4 regions of the Nonomuraea recticatena genome follow, and region 1 is predicted to be linked to each of the others. Evidence: riboswitches for the same ligand, from Rfam matches in the RefSeq annotation. Region 1 holds a riboswitch; each other region holds the start of a gene.
What was found. Region 1 has a riboswitch for cyclic di-AMP ahead of ABFX50_RS07845 (CHAP domain-containing protein). Riboswitches for the same ligand answer to the same signal wherever they lie in the genome.
Positions count from the first base shown of each region.

Region 1 (3,743 bases):
GTGACTGGATGCCGGCGACGGAAGACTCGATCATGACGCTCCCGCTCGTCTTGTTCTGCGCCTTGAGCAGCTCGCACATCCGCTTGCCTGCCTGCATCCCGGCCTTGAGGTTGTCGGTGCCGATGAACCCCTCAGAGGCGGTGGTCACGCGGCTGTCCACGGTGATGACCTTGAGACCCGCCTTGCGCGCCCTGTCGATCGCCGAGTTCAGGGCGCTGGAGGAGTTGGGCGCGATGACCAGCCCGTCGACGCCCCTGGAGATGGAGTTCTCCACCAGTTGGACCTGCTGGTCGATGTTGGTCTCGGACGTGGGGCCGAAGGTGCTCACCTTGATGCCGAAGTCGCCGCCTGCCTGCTTCGCTCCGGCGATCATGGTCTGCCAGAACGAGGAGTCACTCGCCTTGATGACCACGTCGATCTTCTTGCCGCTCGCCGCCCCGCCCGAGCCTCCGCCGGTCGCCTGGCTGGCCGAACTCGTCGCCCGGCCTCCCACCACCCCGAGCACCAGCGCCACCAGCGCGATGGCCAGGACGAGTGAGAGCGAGAAGACGATACGTGAGCGAGCCATGACGGCCTCCTGAACTGCCCTCCCTATGGGCGCCTCAAAGGGCTTTCACGCTCGGTCGCGAACCTTGACGACGAGCGCGGACAGCGGTCGGGGGCGCACCCATGGAGAACTCTTCATTCAACAAAAACTCACAACCATCGGTCGCTTCCAGCAAAGCCCTGGAAGTGTCCCGGTGGAAACATGTGAAAGGAAAAGAACTCATTACTCGCGGCGACCCTGTCATCGCCGGCTCCATGACCGACGAGCCCGTAGCGACGACTCGCTCCCTCGCGGATCGCCCCTCGGGCCGCAGCGGGCCCCGACCTCGGGCGAGAAACGCCACCTCCTTCGCGATCGTCCAGGCCGGCGTTCTGGAGATCCGGTGTTCCGATCTCCCCAACGGGCCCGGCTCCCTGCAGGCGATCGTGCAGCCGGTCTCATGGTGATCGCGCTGCGGACGACCGGAGCCGCTCTGAGCTGCGGCTGGTCGCTCTCGATGGCCGCGAGTCGGCCTGACGCGATCTCGCGGGGGGAGGGCTGGCGAGGGCAAAAACCAGGTGTGCTCGATGGCTGTTCAAACCAGCGCAAGGTAAATCTTTTGACCGGAATGGTGCGGTTTGTTCAAGTAATCGCTACCTTCTTGCCACATCGCAACGTCTGATCGGCGACTTGCCTTCACCCCCGAGGGCGGCCGGTCGGCCGCCGAATCCCATCGGTGACGGGCACGTCCCGTCATGGGAACCGGGGACCCACTTGGTGTGGAGCGATCCACGCCCGGGGTGAATCCACCATGCGTGGTGGTAGGGCGACTCCTGGCCCGAACCCGTCAGCTAACCCGGTAGGCGGTCAAGGAGAAAGGTCATTCCCCCAACCTCATGCCATCCATCGTGGACGGGCTGCTCGACGCTGCCCAAAGGGATCTCGGCTACCGGGAACAGAGCAACGGCTACACCAAGTTCGGCGAGTGGTACTACGCCAACGTGGACAAGAGCGACTCCTACTTCAAGACCGCGCCCTGGTGCGACATGTTCGTCACCTGGGCGGCCCACCAGGCCGGTGTCGAGGAGTACGTCGGAGAGTTCGCCTACACCGTCGACCACGCGAAATGGTTCAGACAGCAGGACGCGTGGAGCGAGGAGCCCGAACCGGGCGCCATCGTCTTCTTCGACTGGTCCGGCGGGGACAGCGTCGAAGGCATCGACCATGTCGGAATCGTCGAGAAGGTGGACGGAGCCAAGGTCTTCACGATCGAGGGCAACGCCGACCGTGTCTGGCTCAAGCGCAAGGAGCGCGACCCGAGCAAGATCGTCGGCTACGGCCTCCCCAGGAAGGTGCAGGAGAACCTCGGCACGCGTGTGGAGAGCGCCTCCGAGCAGGTGGAGAGCGCGGCCGTCGGCGGCGCTTCCGAGCCCCCGATGAAGGCCTCGGCGGTGCAGCACGTCTCCGTATCCGCCCGGCAGCCGTTCGCCGGTGTGACCTCCGAGCTGCCCCAGGTTCAGGACGCGACCGCTTCGGCCGCCGTGCTTGTCGCGCTGCTGTGCACCGCTCTGGCGGTCAAGCGCGTCAGGGACAGGCGACCGGCCCACGCGGTGGGCGGCGGTGGCCGAAGCCACCGGGCATCCGGGTGGAGCAGGGACCTGTTCGCGTAGAGGAGGCTCTCCGGCCGAGCCGTGCGGCTCGGCCGGAGAGAGCTCCCGGCCTGGCGGACGGGCGGGGGTGTCTCAGTTCGACAGCAGGGCATCAGTCGCCCTTCCGCTCGTTCGGGCAGCAGCCGTCGGCGCACCCGGCCGAATCCGGGGCCGAGAGGTCGGTGGCGAGCGGCTGCGGGGCGCAGCAGGCCTCCCCGCGCCAGGCTTCACGACCCTCCTTGACCGCCACGGCGGCGATCAGGAGGGCGGCGACGGGGTCGGCCCATGACCAGCCGAACAGGCTGTTGAGCGCAAGCCCGACCAGGAGCACCGCCGACAGGTAGGTGCACAGCAGCGTCTGCTTGGAGTCGGCCACGGCCGAGGCGGAGCCGAGCTCGCGACCGGCGCGCCGCTGGGCGGCCGACAGGAAGGGCATGACGACCAGGCTGAGCCCGGCCAGAATCAGGCCGGGCGTGGAGTGGTCGGCCTCGCCGGTGCCGAGCAGGGCGCGTACGGCGTCGAAGGTGACGTAGGCGGCCAGGGCGAAGAACGACAGCGCGATGACGCGCAGGGCCGTCCTCTCACGCTTTTCGTGGTCGGCGCCGGAGAACTGCCATGCCACCGCGGCGGCCGAGGCGACCTCCACGATCGAGTCGAGGCCGAAGCCGACCAGCGCGGCGGAGGAGGCGACGGTGCCCGCGGTGATGGCCACCGCGGCCTCGATCACGTTGTAGGTGATCGTTGCGGCGACCAGCAGGCGGATGCGGCGCCGTAGCGCCTCGCGCCGGTCGGCGGACGGCCCGAGGCCCGGCGTGTTCAGCGCGGTCACGACGGCCTCGGCTGCGCCGCCAGGCCGGGCATCGGGCACAGGGCGACCGCGTGGCCGGTGGCGGACAGGAGCTGCTCGGCCGAGGCGAGCAGGTCCATCAGCTCTGGCCGGGTCAGCGAGTAGAACGACTGCCGTCCTTCGGCGCGGAAGTCGACGAGGCCGCAGTCGCGAAGACAGGCCAGGTGTTTGGAGACGGTGGACTGCGCCAGCCCGAGCTCGCCGGTCAGATCCACCACCCGCGCCTCGCCCCGGGCCAGTCTGGCCACGATGCGCAGTCGGGTCTCATCGGCCAGGGAGTGGAACAGCGCCGCTGCGGGCGGCAGTCCTGCCGCGATGTCGGCGCTCACACACCGGCCGGCTTCATTGATCGCCATAGAGCGATGATAGCTCTTACGGACGATGACTTGGCAAGGGTGAGGCGGTCGCGACCGGCGATCGCACCGTCCGGCGACGCCTGGGCCGCGGGTCCATCACATGATCGCCAGCTGGCCGCCGTCGATGACCAGCTCGGTGCCGTGGACGAACGCCGCGTCGTCGGAGGCCAGGAAGGCGTACCCCGCCGCGACCTCCTCCGCGAACCCGGCGCGCCCGAGCGGGATGTGGTCACGCTCGTACGACGAGACGAAGTCGCCGTCGAGCCCGGCCGAGATCGCCGAGTTGAGCGGCGTCCTGATGTAGCCGGGGCACAGCGCGTTCACCCTGATGCCGTGCTTGCCCAGCTCGACGGCCATGGTCCTGG
Region 1 is NZ_BAAATE010000003.1:320,157-323,899, forward strand. It holds gene ABFX50_RS07840 (ABC transporter substrate-binding protein) at 1-568, opposite strand, end outside; cyclic di-AMP (ydaO/yuaA leader) riboswitch at 1,238-1,407, shown strand; gene ABFX50_RS07845 (CHAP domain-containing protein) at 1,423-2,196, shown strand; gene ABFX50_RS07850 (cation efflux transmembrane domain-containing protein) at 2,288-3,004, opposite strand; gene ABFX50_RS07855 (ArsR/SmtB family transcription factor) at 3,001-3,378, opposite strand; gene ABFX50_RS07860 (SDR family NAD(P)-dependent oxidoreductase) at 3,475-3,743, opposite strand, start outside.

Region 2 (3,743 bases), on a different contig from region 1:
CCCTGCACGTCTCGCAGTACCCGGAGGGCAAGGCGACCAGGATGACGGTGATGCAGCACGACGTGACGTCGGGGGCGACGCGCGTCCGTGACAGCTACTCGATGCTGAAGGACACGTTCGTCTTCGCCGCCTGCGGCGGCTGAGCGGCATCCCGGGCCCGCGGCGCGCTCCACGTGTGACGCCGCGGGCCTTGCCCTTCGCCGGACGGCAGGCGGGCGGCGGGCTCGTAGATGTGGATCCGAAGAAGGTCCCGGCCGCCCTGCGGCACAATGCCTGCATGAAGGACCGGACCGTGCGGATCTCGAAGTACCTCGCCAGGCACCTGCGCCACGATCCGGGCGCGATCGGGATCACGCTGGACGCGCAGGGCTGGGTCCCGATCGACGATCTGCTGGAGGCGGCGGCCCGCCACGGCTTCCCCATCACCAGGCAGGAGCTCTTCCTGGTGGTGTCGGACAACGACAAGCAGCGGTACGCCATCGAGGGCGACCTGATCAGGGCGAGCCAGGGGCACTCGGTGGCGGTCGATCTCGGGCTGGAGGCCGTCGAGCCTCCGGAGATTCTTTACCACGGGACCGCCCCTCTCAGCCTCGGCGCCATCAAGGCGTCGGGGCTGCTGCCGATGTCGAGGCAGTACGTCCACCTGTCGGCCGACAGGGAGACGGCCGTGCGGGTCGGCGCGAGGCGAGGGGTTCCCGTGGTGCTGGTCGTCGCGGCGGGGAGATGCACGAGGGCGGACACGAGTTCAGGGTCAGCGCCAACGGGGTGTGGCTGGTGACAGCCGTCCCGCCGGCGTTTCTCCGCTTCCCCGGCTGACACCGCCGGGTGTGACGGATTCCCGGCCGGGGCAGGGTGGGGGGATCTCCGGGGGAGTGTGACGAGGTGGCCAGGGCGCGGGGGCCTGCCCCGGAACGGGGTGACAGGTCGACGCGGGGCCCGTGGACGGGGAGGGCTTCGAGGGATCGTCGCCCGGAACGCGATCCGCCCCGGTCCCCCGGGTGTCATCCGCCGGTCAGGAGACCGGCAGGCGCACCCGGAGACCGGGGCAGGGGAATCGCGCGGGGACTACGCGCCCGAGTACTGCGGGTAGCCGTACCCGACGACCTGCGACTTCGGACGGACACGCTGCTCGACGGCGCCGTTTCCGGTGTTGCCCTCGACCGTGGTGATCGTGCCGTTGCCGTTGTCCTTCTCCACGAAACCGACGTGGTTGATGGAGCTGATGCTCTTGCTGCCGCTCCAGGAGAAGAAGACGACCGCGCCGGGCTTGGGAGTGGTGCCCCAGCGCTCGTTGCTCTTGAACCACTTGGCGTGGGCGACGGTGTAGGCGTCCCAGCCGACCTGGGGACGGGCGCCGGTCATCTCACCGACCCAGGAGACGAACATCGCGCACCACGCGGCGTTGGCGTACGCACGGGGGCTGCCGCCGTCACGGGCGACGGTCTCCCTGGCGCGCTGGGAGTTGACGTACCACTGCTGGAACTTGGTGCCGCCGCCGGAGGAGTTCTCCTTGACGCCGATCTGCTTCTTCGCCTCGGCCAGGACGGCGCTGGCGGTCGGCATGGCGGGGACGCGCTGCTGCTGCTTGACGGCGGCCTGCTTGCCGTCGGTCTTCGCGGCCATGGCGGCCACGTGGGACTTGTCCTGGGGGGCGGGAGCGATGTCGGCCTGGGCGGCCTGCGTGGGAACAAGAGAGCCTGCGAGAACCGCGGCGCCGAGGGCGGCGTGGGCGTAGGTCATCTTGGGGGCACGGCTGTGACGGTGCTTGGCCATGAAAAGGGGAGTCTCCTTGCTCAGCTTCATGCCGCTTACCGGGTTAGCTGACGGGTTCGGGCGTGAAGCTGCCCTACGGCACGGTGTGCCGATTCACCCCAGAAGGATTGGGTCCCCGGTTCCGCATGGTGCGGATTCAGCGGTCACAGGCATAGGACCTGTGAGTGTTTTGCAATGTCAGGCAATGTCCGGTTCGTCCGGTTTATGCCTGGAGTGACCCCAAGGTAATACATGAGGCAAGTTGGATACAAATTGATAAAGGTCGCGCGATCATCTACGGTCAGGTCATGTCGCCCCAGGACCTGTTCAACCACGGCCTGCAGGAGGACGGACGCCGTCCACGCGAAGCTCGAAGATGGTATCTCCTGGCCATCGAGTCAGGGCACCAGGAGGCCGCCCGCAGAGCGGCCTTCAACCTCGCCCTCATCGAGGATGAGGACGGCCGGATCGACGAGGCCCGGCACTGGTACGGCAGGGCCGCCACCCCCCGGGCGATGTTCAACCTCGGGGTCCTCGAGGAGGGCTGTGGCAACGCCGAAGCCGCTCGCCAATGGTACGCAAAGGCGGTGGAAAGTGGCCACCCGGAGGCCGCCCCCCGGGCGATGTTCAACCTCGGGCTGATGGAGGACCGGGCGGGCCGCCACGCCAGGGCCCGCGGCCACTACCTGATGGCCGTCGGCTCCGGCCATGAGGAGGCGGCCACGAGAGCCCGCGCCAACCTCGAGGCGCTCAGCGAGCACCCAGCCTGACCCTGGCCTCCTCCAGCATCCGCATCATCGCCAGGCTCTCGTCCAGCGGCATGATCGCGCTCTCCGTCATGCCCTCCGCCAGGGCCTCGCGCACCTCGCGGATCTCGCCCGCGTAGCCGTTCAGGGCGGGGTCGAGCACGTGCTCCTCGGTCTCGAACCCGGGGCCCGACAGCGTGATGCGCTGGGGCGCCCAGAACGGCGCGGCGATGTCGGCGCGCAGCCCCGTGCCCACCACCGTCGCGGTGTTGGCCAGCGGGCTGATGAGCGAGGTGTCGAGCAGCGCGCGAGCGCCGCCCTCGTAGGTCAGCAGCGCCCCCACCTCGGCGTCGACGCCCGAAGGAGCGAGCGATCCTGTGAGATGCGTCTCAGCGGGCTCGCCGAGCAGCAACTGCGCCAGTCCGAACGGGTAGATGCCCAGGTCGAGCAGGACCCCGCCGCCCAGCACGGGATTCCAGAGGCGGTGCTCCTCCTGGTAGGGCAGGACGAAGCCGAACGAGGCCTGGACCGTGCGCAGCGCCCCGAACCGCTCCTCTGTCAGCAGCCCCCTGATCAGCGGGTTGAAGCGCATCCACATGGCCTCCATGAGGAAGACGCCCGCCTGCCTGGCCAGCTTCACCATCCGCTCGGCGTCGGCCAGCGAGGCCGCCAGCGGCTTCTCGCACAGCACGGCCTTGCCCGCCGCGATCGCCGCCTCGGCCACCTCCAGGTGCTGGGCGTGCGGCGTGGCCACGTAGACCACGTCCACCGCGGGATCGGCGCACAACTCGGCGTAGGAGCCGTAGGCCGCCTCCGCGCCCAGGGTCGCGGCCAGCTGCGCCGCCCTGCCCCTGTCGCGCGAGCCCACCGCGGCCACCCGCATCCCGGGCTCGGCGGCGATCACCGCGCCGACAGTCCTGGCGATCCCACCGGTCGCCGCGATACCCCAAGCCAGATCAGCCATGAGAGCCTCCTTCAGAGGTCAATCATGAAGGATCGCGGGACGGCTCACGCCGGGCGGGGCGCCTGCCGTCCCGCTCATGGACGCTCAACCCATCCAGTCGAAGGTGGCGGGGTCGGGACCGATGCGCCTGCCGGTGTTCAGGGCGCCGATCGCCGCCATGTCCTCGGCGTCGAGTGTGAAATCGAACACGTCGATGTTCTCCCTGATCCGCTCGGGCGTGACGGACTTGGGGATCACCACGTTGCCGAGCTGGATGTGCCAGCGCAGCACGACCTGGGCGG
Region 2 is NZ_BAAATE010000002.1:212,398-216,140, forward strand. It holds gene ABFX50_RS04295 (WD40 repeat domain-containing protein) at 1-143, shown strand, start outside; gene ABFX50_RS04300 (RNA 2'-phosphotransferase) at 278-778, shown strand; gene ABFX50_RS04305 (CHAP domain-containing protein) at 1,066-1,773, opposite strand; cyclic di-AMP (ydaO/yuaA leader) riboswitch at 1,791-1,925, opposite strand; gene ABFX50_RS04310 (tetratricopeptide repeat protein) at 2,061-2,522, shown strand; gene ABFX50_RS04315 (Gfo/Idh/MocA family protein) at 2,503-3,462, opposite strand; gene ABFX50_RS04320 (aldo/keto reductase) at 3,547-3,743, opposite strand, start outside.
Region 2: another riboswitch for cyclic di-AMP. It lies ahead of ABFX50_RS04305 (CHAP domain-containing protein); the one in region 1 lies ahead of ABFX50_RS07845 (CHAP domain-containing protein).

Region 3 (3,743 bases), on a different contig from region 1:
CTCAGCCTGCTGTTGCGGCTGAAGGCCGGCCTTGAACAGCTGTGACCGCGTCCATGATCTCCTCCCACAGCGGGCGGGGCAGGTCGTGGCCCATGCCGGGGTAGGTGAGCAGCGTGGCGCCGGGGATGGCGGCCGCGGTGGCCCTGCCGCCCGCGATCTGCACCAGCGGGTCGGCCTCGCCGTGGATCACCAGTGCGGGCATCGTGAGCCCGCCCAGCCCCTCGGTACGGTCACCGGAGGCGAGGATCGCGGCGAGCTGGCGGGCGGTCCCCGCGGGGTCGTAGGCGCGGTCGTAGGCCAGGCCCGCGACCTTCGCGATGCGCTCGCGGTCCATCTCGTAGCCGGGTGAGCCGATCACCGCCCAGACCTCGAGCGCCCGCTCGACGGCGGTCTGCCTGTCGGGAGCGGGCGGTGAGAACAGCGCGGCCATCGCCTCGGGGGTGGGCGGTCCCACGTCGGGCCCGGGCGTGGACATGATCGAGGTGAGCGAGAGCACCCGGTCGGGATGGCCGATGGCGAGCGCCTGGGCGATCATGCCGCCCATGGAGACGCCCAGCACGTGGGCGGCAGGCCAGCCGAGCGCGTCCATGAGACCGGCCGCGTCGTCTGCCATGTCACTCAGCAGGTAGGGCGCGGCCGCACTGGGGACGAGCTCGGGCACTCCCGCCTCGGTGAGATGGGTGGAGAGCCCCACGTCGCGGTTGTCGTAACGGACGACGTGGTGGCCCCTCGCGGCGAGGAGCTCGCAGAACTCCTCGTCCCAGTGAACGAGCTGCGAGCCCAGCCCCATGATCAGCAGGAGCGGTCGGTCACCGGGGGTGCCGAAGCTGTCGTAGGCGATCTCGATGCCGTTGCTCTTCGCCATGAGCGTCATGCGGAACAGAATGACATTCTGTTCCGCATGACGGCAAGGCCGTCCTAGCGGCGGACGGCCCTGCGGATCCGGCCGCGGCCCAGGTAGCCGACTCCGCCCACGACCGCGAGGCCGCCGACGAGGGCGAGCGCGGTGCCGGTGCGGGAGGTGTCGGACGTGGTCTCGGCGGCGGTGGTCGCAGCGGTGGCGTCGGTGTTCAGCGAGGCGGGCGCGATGGCCGCGGCCTTGCCGGCCTCCTTGGGCTCCTCGACCTGCTCGGCCTTCTCCTTCAGCGCGGCCACCTTCGCGGCCTCGGCCTTCTTCTCCTCGGCGGCCTTCTTCTTGGCCGCGACGGCGAGGACGTCCACCGGAGGCTTGGCCGGGTTGGTGTCCTTGCGGCCCCACGCGCCGGTGGAGAAGGCGACGGGGTGGTTCTTCTTGCCCACGCCGTTGCCCCACTTGGTGATGACGTACTGGACCTTGATGTGGCCCTGTCCGCCGTTGCCGTCCACGCCCAGCGTGCTGGAGTTGAAGGTGCCGCCGGTCAGGTCGGCGAAGGTCTTGGCGTCGAGGTCGAGCATGATGCCGTTGTTCGAGGGGGCGCCGGGACCGCGGTCACCGACGAAGAAGGGGGCCTTCTTGCCCTTGTAGACGACGTAGCCCTCGGTCATGAGGGGCCAGCTCGGGCTGGCGGCCAGGCCCTTGCGCATCGAGATGCCGCTGGCAGGCAGGCCGGTGTCACCGGCGCGGCCGGAGGCGTCGTCCCAGTAGTAGGAGGCGGTGGTGGATCCCTTGAGGAGGGTCCGCTGCTCGGTGGCCTGGCTGATGTCGGGGGCGGTGGGCTCGGCGAAAGCGGTGGCGGCGCCGGCGCCGACGGTGATGGCGGTGGTGACGAGCAGAGCGGAAACGCGCATGCCGAAGCGGGCGGTCATGAAAGTCCTTTGTTTGAGGCAATGGGAATGCCGCGCTCAAAGTGAGATCAGCGAAAGGCGTAGCCGGGCACAGGCCGAACGGACGCTACGCGGAGCGCGGAGGAAGGAAGGGGGAAGTAAAGGGGCCGCTCAGCAGGCGGCGGGTATCATCGCTACAGGGGCGTGGCGGTAGTGCATGGGGGTTCGGTCCTCTCCATCTCGCCTACCGGGTTAGCTGACGGGTTCGGGCGTGGAGATGCCCTACCGGCCCGTGGGCCGGATTCACCCCAATGAGATGGGTCCCCGGTTCCCGCACTGCGGGATTCGGCGCCAGCCGGCCTGCCTTCCTGATGAAGGGCAAGGTCACCAGCTGGTAACGCAATGGACTCTAGGGGCAAAACACCCCAAAGGCAAAAGCAAACCCATGAATCGGGCAGAAGATCTACCCTTTATCGTCACGATTCAACCGGGTTGGCGTCACCCGAAACCCCTGAAAAACAGAGGAATACGCGCGCTCTGATCATTAATGCGATCTAGCCAAGAAAATCATGAAATTCCCTGACGAATCAGGGCCTGTGAGCCCTCCCCCTGCCCGCCGGAGGGCGGGCACGGGGAGGCGCGGGTCACACCTCGAGCTTCTCCTCGATGGCGCGCATCTGGTGACGGGCCATCGCCAGGTTGGCCCTCCCGCGGTCCAGCGCGAGGTAAAGGAACAGTCCCTTCCCGCCCCTGCCGGTCATCGGCCTGATGATGTGGTACTGCCCGGTCAGGGAGATCAGGATGTCCTCGATGGTGTCCTTGAGGCCAAGCGACTCCATGGTGCGCAGCTTGGCCTTGACCACCTCGGTGTTGCCCGCGGCCGCCACCTGCAGGTCCAGGTCCTTGGAGCCGCCCAGCGCGCCCAGCGCCATGCCGCTGCCGTAGTCGACCACCACGGCGCCGAGGGCGCCGTCGATCGCCATCATCTCCTTGAGGGAGACGTCCATGCTCGCCATGCTTTCCTCCGTCGGGGGTGTGAGTCACCGCTTGCGTGATGCGATGGCGGCCACGCTCGCCGCCGTCTTGCGGCCCTCCAGCCGCAGCAGCCCCAGGTTGGTTCCGGGCTCGGCCAGGACTGTGAGGACGATCGTGGGGCCCGCCGCATAGAAGGCGGCGAAGCCGGCCGTACCGGAGATGAGCGTCTCCTCCAGCGCGCCCTTGCCCGCCATGGCGGCCATGCGCGCGCTCAGCGCGAGCAGGGCGGCGGAGAGCGCCGCGGTCTGCTCGGCGTTGTCCGCGTTCAGATCGCAGGCGACGGGCAGCCCGTCGACCGTGCAGGCGACGCTCCCGCTGATGTCGGGGGTGCGCTCCCTGAGGAGGACCATCTCTCTCAGCACCTCTTCTCGCAGCTCCACCGGTGGTCTCCTTCTGAGTGAGGGGAACCTCACGACAGCTCCTCCAGCGCCTTCTTCAGCCGGATCAGCAGGTTCAGGTCGGTCGGGTCGCCGTTCACCGCCGGCCCGAGAGGCAGCGCGGGAGCGTCGGGGTCGTGCGGCGGCCTCGGCTCGTGGTCCCGGCGGCCGCCGCGCAGGGGCAGCGCCGTGGCGGCGGGACGGTGCAGCAGTCCCGCGGCGGCCAGCCTGCGCACCGCGAGCAGCGTCGAGTAGCCCGGTCTGCCCAGCCGTCTGGCCAGTTCGAGGGGGGTCGCCTCCCTGTCGGCGTGGATGAGGATCTCCCACTGCAGGTCGCTGAGCACCACCCGGTGCCCAGGCAGCCGCCTGACCGGCGAGACCGGGGCGGTGTCCAACTCGGCCGAGGGCCAGATCGCCGTCAGCTGCGCGGCCCTGCGGGCGCACTCGCGGACGATCGCCTCGACCTCGAAGAACCACTGGCCGCCCAGCCAGTGCCGCTCGCCCGGCCTGAACTTCGGCCTGGAGCCGGTGACCTGGAGCAGGAAGAAGGCGGCGTCCAGCACCGCCCCGAGCACGCAGTGCTGCAGC
Region 3 is NZ_BAAATE010000028.1:89,801-93,543, reverse strand. It holds gene ABFX50_RS37700 (DUF4388 domain-containing protein) at 1-45, shown strand, start outside; gene ABFX50_RS37695 (alpha/beta fold hydrolase) at 2-874, opposite strand; gene ABFX50_RS37690 (hypothetical protein) at 919-1,785, opposite strand; cyclic di-AMP (ydaO/yuaA leader) riboswitch at 1,970-2,104, opposite strand; gene ABFX50_RS37685 (hypothetical protein) at 2,388-2,759, opposite strand; gene ABFX50_RS37680 (roadblock/LC7 domain-containing protein) at 2,784-3,158, opposite strand; gene ABFX50_RS37675 (hypothetical protein) at 3,188-3,743, opposite strand, start outside.
Region 3: another riboswitch for cyclic di-AMP. It lies ahead of ABFX50_RS37690 (hypothetical protein); the one in region 1 lies ahead of ABFX50_RS07845 (CHAP domain-containing protein).

Region 4 (3,743 bases), on a different contig from region 1:
GCCTACCGGGTGGGCAACCCCAACAGCACCGGCATCAAGTACACGGGCTCGGCCTCGGGCAACGCCGCCTCGGTGCTCAGCTTCGCCTACGCGCAGGTCGGCAAGCCCTACCAGTACGGTGGCACGGGCCCGGGCGGCTGGGACTGCTCAGGCCTCACGCAGGCCTCCTGGCGCGCGGCCGGCGTCTCGCTGCCCCGCACGACGTGGGAGCAGTGGGCCTGGGGCGCCAAGCGCAGGGTCTCCCTCGACAACCTGCAGCCCGGTGACCTCATCTTCAGCGAGGGCCTCGGGCACGTGAGCATCTACGCGGGCGGCGGCAAGATCGTCCATGCGCCGCAGACCGGTGACGTGGTCAAGGTCGTCCCTCTGTCGGCCTACGGCAGGCGGCTGGTCGGCGCGGTCCGCCCGTAGGCCGCGCTCATCGCGCGCAGAACGTCCAGATAGGCGCTCACGGCGGGCGGGCGCCCGTCGGCGGGCAGGACGGCGGCGCTGATCCTTCTGGCGGGCAGCGCGGGCGATGGGTGGGCCAGCCTGATGTCCGAGCGCACCGACCTGCCGGCGATGGACGGATAGAGCATCACGCCCACGCCCGCGGCCACCAGGCCCTGGCGGCCGTTCCAGTCGTCGCACAGGTGCGTGATCTTCGGCGGCCCTCCCATCGCGGCCGACAGTTCGGCCGCCGGGCCGAGGCAGTCGGGGTGGGTGCCGTCGATCCAGTGCTCGGCGGCCAGGTCGGCCAGCCGTACCTGCTCCTGGGACGCGAGGGGATGGTCGGCGGGCAGGGCCACCATCGGCTCGTCGTCGAACAGGAAGAGCGTCTCGAGCCCAGGATCGGGGTCGGCGTCCCACGAGGTGACCAGCGCGACGTCGATCGCGCCTTCGAGCAGTCTCGCGTCGCCGCGCTCTCCCACGGTGAGTGAGAGCTCGACGTCGGGGTGGGTGGCGGTGAAGCGGCGGAAGCTCTCGGGGACGAACCTGGTGGCCGCGCTGGGGAAGGCCGCCACACGCACCCTGCCGCTCTCGGCGGCGGCGAAGGCTCGCAGCCTGGTCTCGAACAGGCTCATCCCGTCGACCACGGCGGCCGCCTGCTCCATGGCGGCCAGACCCGCCTCCGTGGGCTGCACGCCTCGCGGGCGGCGGTGGAAGAGCCTGACGCCCGTGCGGCGCTCCAGGGTGGCGATCTGGCGGGAGACGGCCGGCTGCGTCATCGACAGGGCCTCGGCGGCGGCGGAGAAGGAGCCGTGCCGTCCGACTTCGAGCAGAACGCGCAGGGACCACAGATCAAGCATGCGAAGAGCTTATGGCAGAGCGGTCAGACCCCTCGTTCGGCTGATGTTACTGCTGTGACTGATGTGACAAATGGGACCTGACTTCGCCTGGTGACAGCAACTGTGAGGAGGGTCACAATTGTCGCTTGCAACGGTCCATGGAGCAGTGATTTGTCTCTTGACAACCACCCGTGGACGATCTTGACTCCTTTACTTCGACTTTGCCTGCTCTTGGTGGGCCGGGTACCTTCTCGCTTCGCGGCGACCAAGCCATGGCGCCCGCCACGTCCACCGGCCCTGTCAGCGGCCGGTGTGCACGCATAACGATCCGCTGGTCGCCGCGCCGAACCCCCAGATGAGCGTGCGCGGTCGACCCGCCGAATCCGTGCGGAATGGAGCACGGAGCCGGGGACCCGAGCACCTGGGGTGAGTCCGGCCTGCGGGCCGGTAGGGCGACTTCCACGCCCGAACCCGTCAGCTAACCCGGTAGGCATTCGTGGAAGATTCAAGGAGACGTTCTGTCCACCCCTGTTAACAAGACCCGTCTGTCCTGCCTTGCCCTGAGTGGCGTCATGGCCGCGATGGGAGGAGTCGTCCTCCACGCACCAGCCGCTCACGCGACCCCCATCGAGGCGAGCGCGGTGAAGACGGCAGCAGTGAAGATCGACGTCGCGCGGACGAGCGTGGCGAAGGCGAGCGCCGGCAAGGCGCGCGTCGTGTCGAAGTCGCAGGCGAAGGCGGCTCGGCAGAAGTTGAGGGCTGCCAAGGCCGTCGGAGTGGCGAAGAAGCAGCTCGGTGACCCCTACCGCTACGGCGGGACGGGTCCTGGCTCCTTCGACTGCTCGGGTCTGGTGCAGTACGCCTGGTCCAAGGCGGGGATCAGGATCCCGCGCGTGACGCACAGCCAGTACGCACGCATCAAGAAGAAGGTCTCCTGGCGCAGCCTCAAGCCCGGTGACCTGATGTTCTTCCGCGGCAAGGGCCATGTCGGCATGTACGTCGGCAAGGGCCGGATGATCCACTCACCCAGCTCGGGCAAGACGGTGCGGATCGAGAAGATCAGCGGCTGGCGCAAGTCCTCCTTCGCCGGCGCGGTCCGCCCCGGCGCGTAGGCGCACGCAGAGAGCCCCGTCCATTCCTCTGGGACGGGGCTCTCCGCCGTCCGGGCTAGCATCGCTGCCGTGGTGAGCCGAAGAGCCGTGCTGGCGGCCGCGCTGGCGGGGACGGTGCCGGGGTCGGCCGGCCCTCGCCTGCCGTCCGAGGCCCGTGGCCTGTGGGAGTCGGGTGTCACCTTCGCGTACGGCGCGCGCTCGCTCGCCGTCGGCCACCACGCACCCGCCACGCTGCTTCGCGACCTCGCGGCGCGGGCCGACGCCGCCGGCCGCACGGTCTCGGCGGTGCTGCGGCGCCCCGTACGGCCGGTGGTCGTGGTGCCGGCCAGCACCGAGGAGGCGGCGGCGCTGGCCGGCACGGGCTCGCTCGAGGGGCTGGCCGCGCTGGCGTCGCGCGGAAGGGTGATCGTCGTCCCCGGCGCCTTCTCGCGGCTGACCCCCGTGGGACGCGACGTGGTGCTCGCCCACGAGCTCACCCACGTCGCAGCGGGCACGCACGGCGGTCCCGTGTGGCTGCGAGAGGGCTTCGCCGACTACGTCGGCTACCTCGGCTCGGGGCTGGAGGTCGGCGTCGCGGCCGCGGAGCTGGCCGAGGAGGTCGGCTCGGGACGGACGAGCGCCCGGCTGCCGGCCGACGGCGACTTCACGCCGGGCGCGCCCAGGCTCGCGCAGGTCTACCAGGAGTCGTGGCTGGCCTGCCGCCTGATCGCGGGCCGCTACGGCGAGCGGGCGCTGGTCGAGCTCTACGATCGGGCTGCGGGGCGCGATCTGGCCCAGGCGCTGCGCCCTCTCGGCCTGTCGGTCCCCACGCTGACCGGCCTGTGGCGCGAGTATGTCCGGGACGAGCTGACTGCGGGGGGACACGGATGAGCTGGCTGGACCGTCGGGCGGGCATCGCGCTGGCGCTGCTGGGCGCGGCGATCGTCGCGGTGGTCGCGCTCACCACCCCCTGGGCGACGATGCGGGGCGCGCCCGCCGTGCCGCCCGACCCCTCACTCGACTTCACCGCCGCCGAGATCGCCCGCTCGCGCGCCTTCGACGCGGCCACCAGCGTGCCGTCCTACCTGTCGCTCGGCCTGACCGTGCTCTTCGCGGGCGTGCTGGTGGCCACGCCATGGGGCGCCCGCCTGCTGGCCGGGCTGAAGGGGCCGTGGTGGCTGCGGGTGCTGCTCGGCGTCGTCGTGCTCACAGCGGTGGTCGAGCTCCTGCGCTGGCCGCTCGGTGTCTGGTTCGAGGGCGAACTGCGCGAGTTCAGCCTGTCCACGCAGAACTGGGCGAGCTGGACGGGCGACAGGCTGAAGTCCATCGGGGTGCGGACCGCGATCACGGCGATCATGGTGCTGGCCGTCGTCGCTCTGGCCCG
Region 4 is NZ_BAAATE010000042.1:52,599-56,341, reverse strand. It holds gene ABFX50_RS44505 (C40 family peptidase) at 1-411, shown strand, start outside; gene ABFX50_RS44500 (LysR family transcriptional regulator) at 375-1,289, opposite strand; cyclic di-AMP (ydaO/yuaA leader) riboswitch at 1,634-1,776, shown strand; gene ABFX50_RS44495 (C40 family peptidase) at 1,952-2,380, shown strand; gene ABFX50_RS44490 (hypothetical protein) at 2,450-3,250, shown strand; gene ABFX50_RS44485 (M48 family metallopeptidase) at 3,247-3,743, shown strand, end outside.
Region 4: another riboswitch for cyclic di-AMP. It lies ahead of ABFX50_RS44495 (C40 family peptidase); the one in region 1 lies ahead of ABFX50_RS07845 (CHAP domain-containing protein).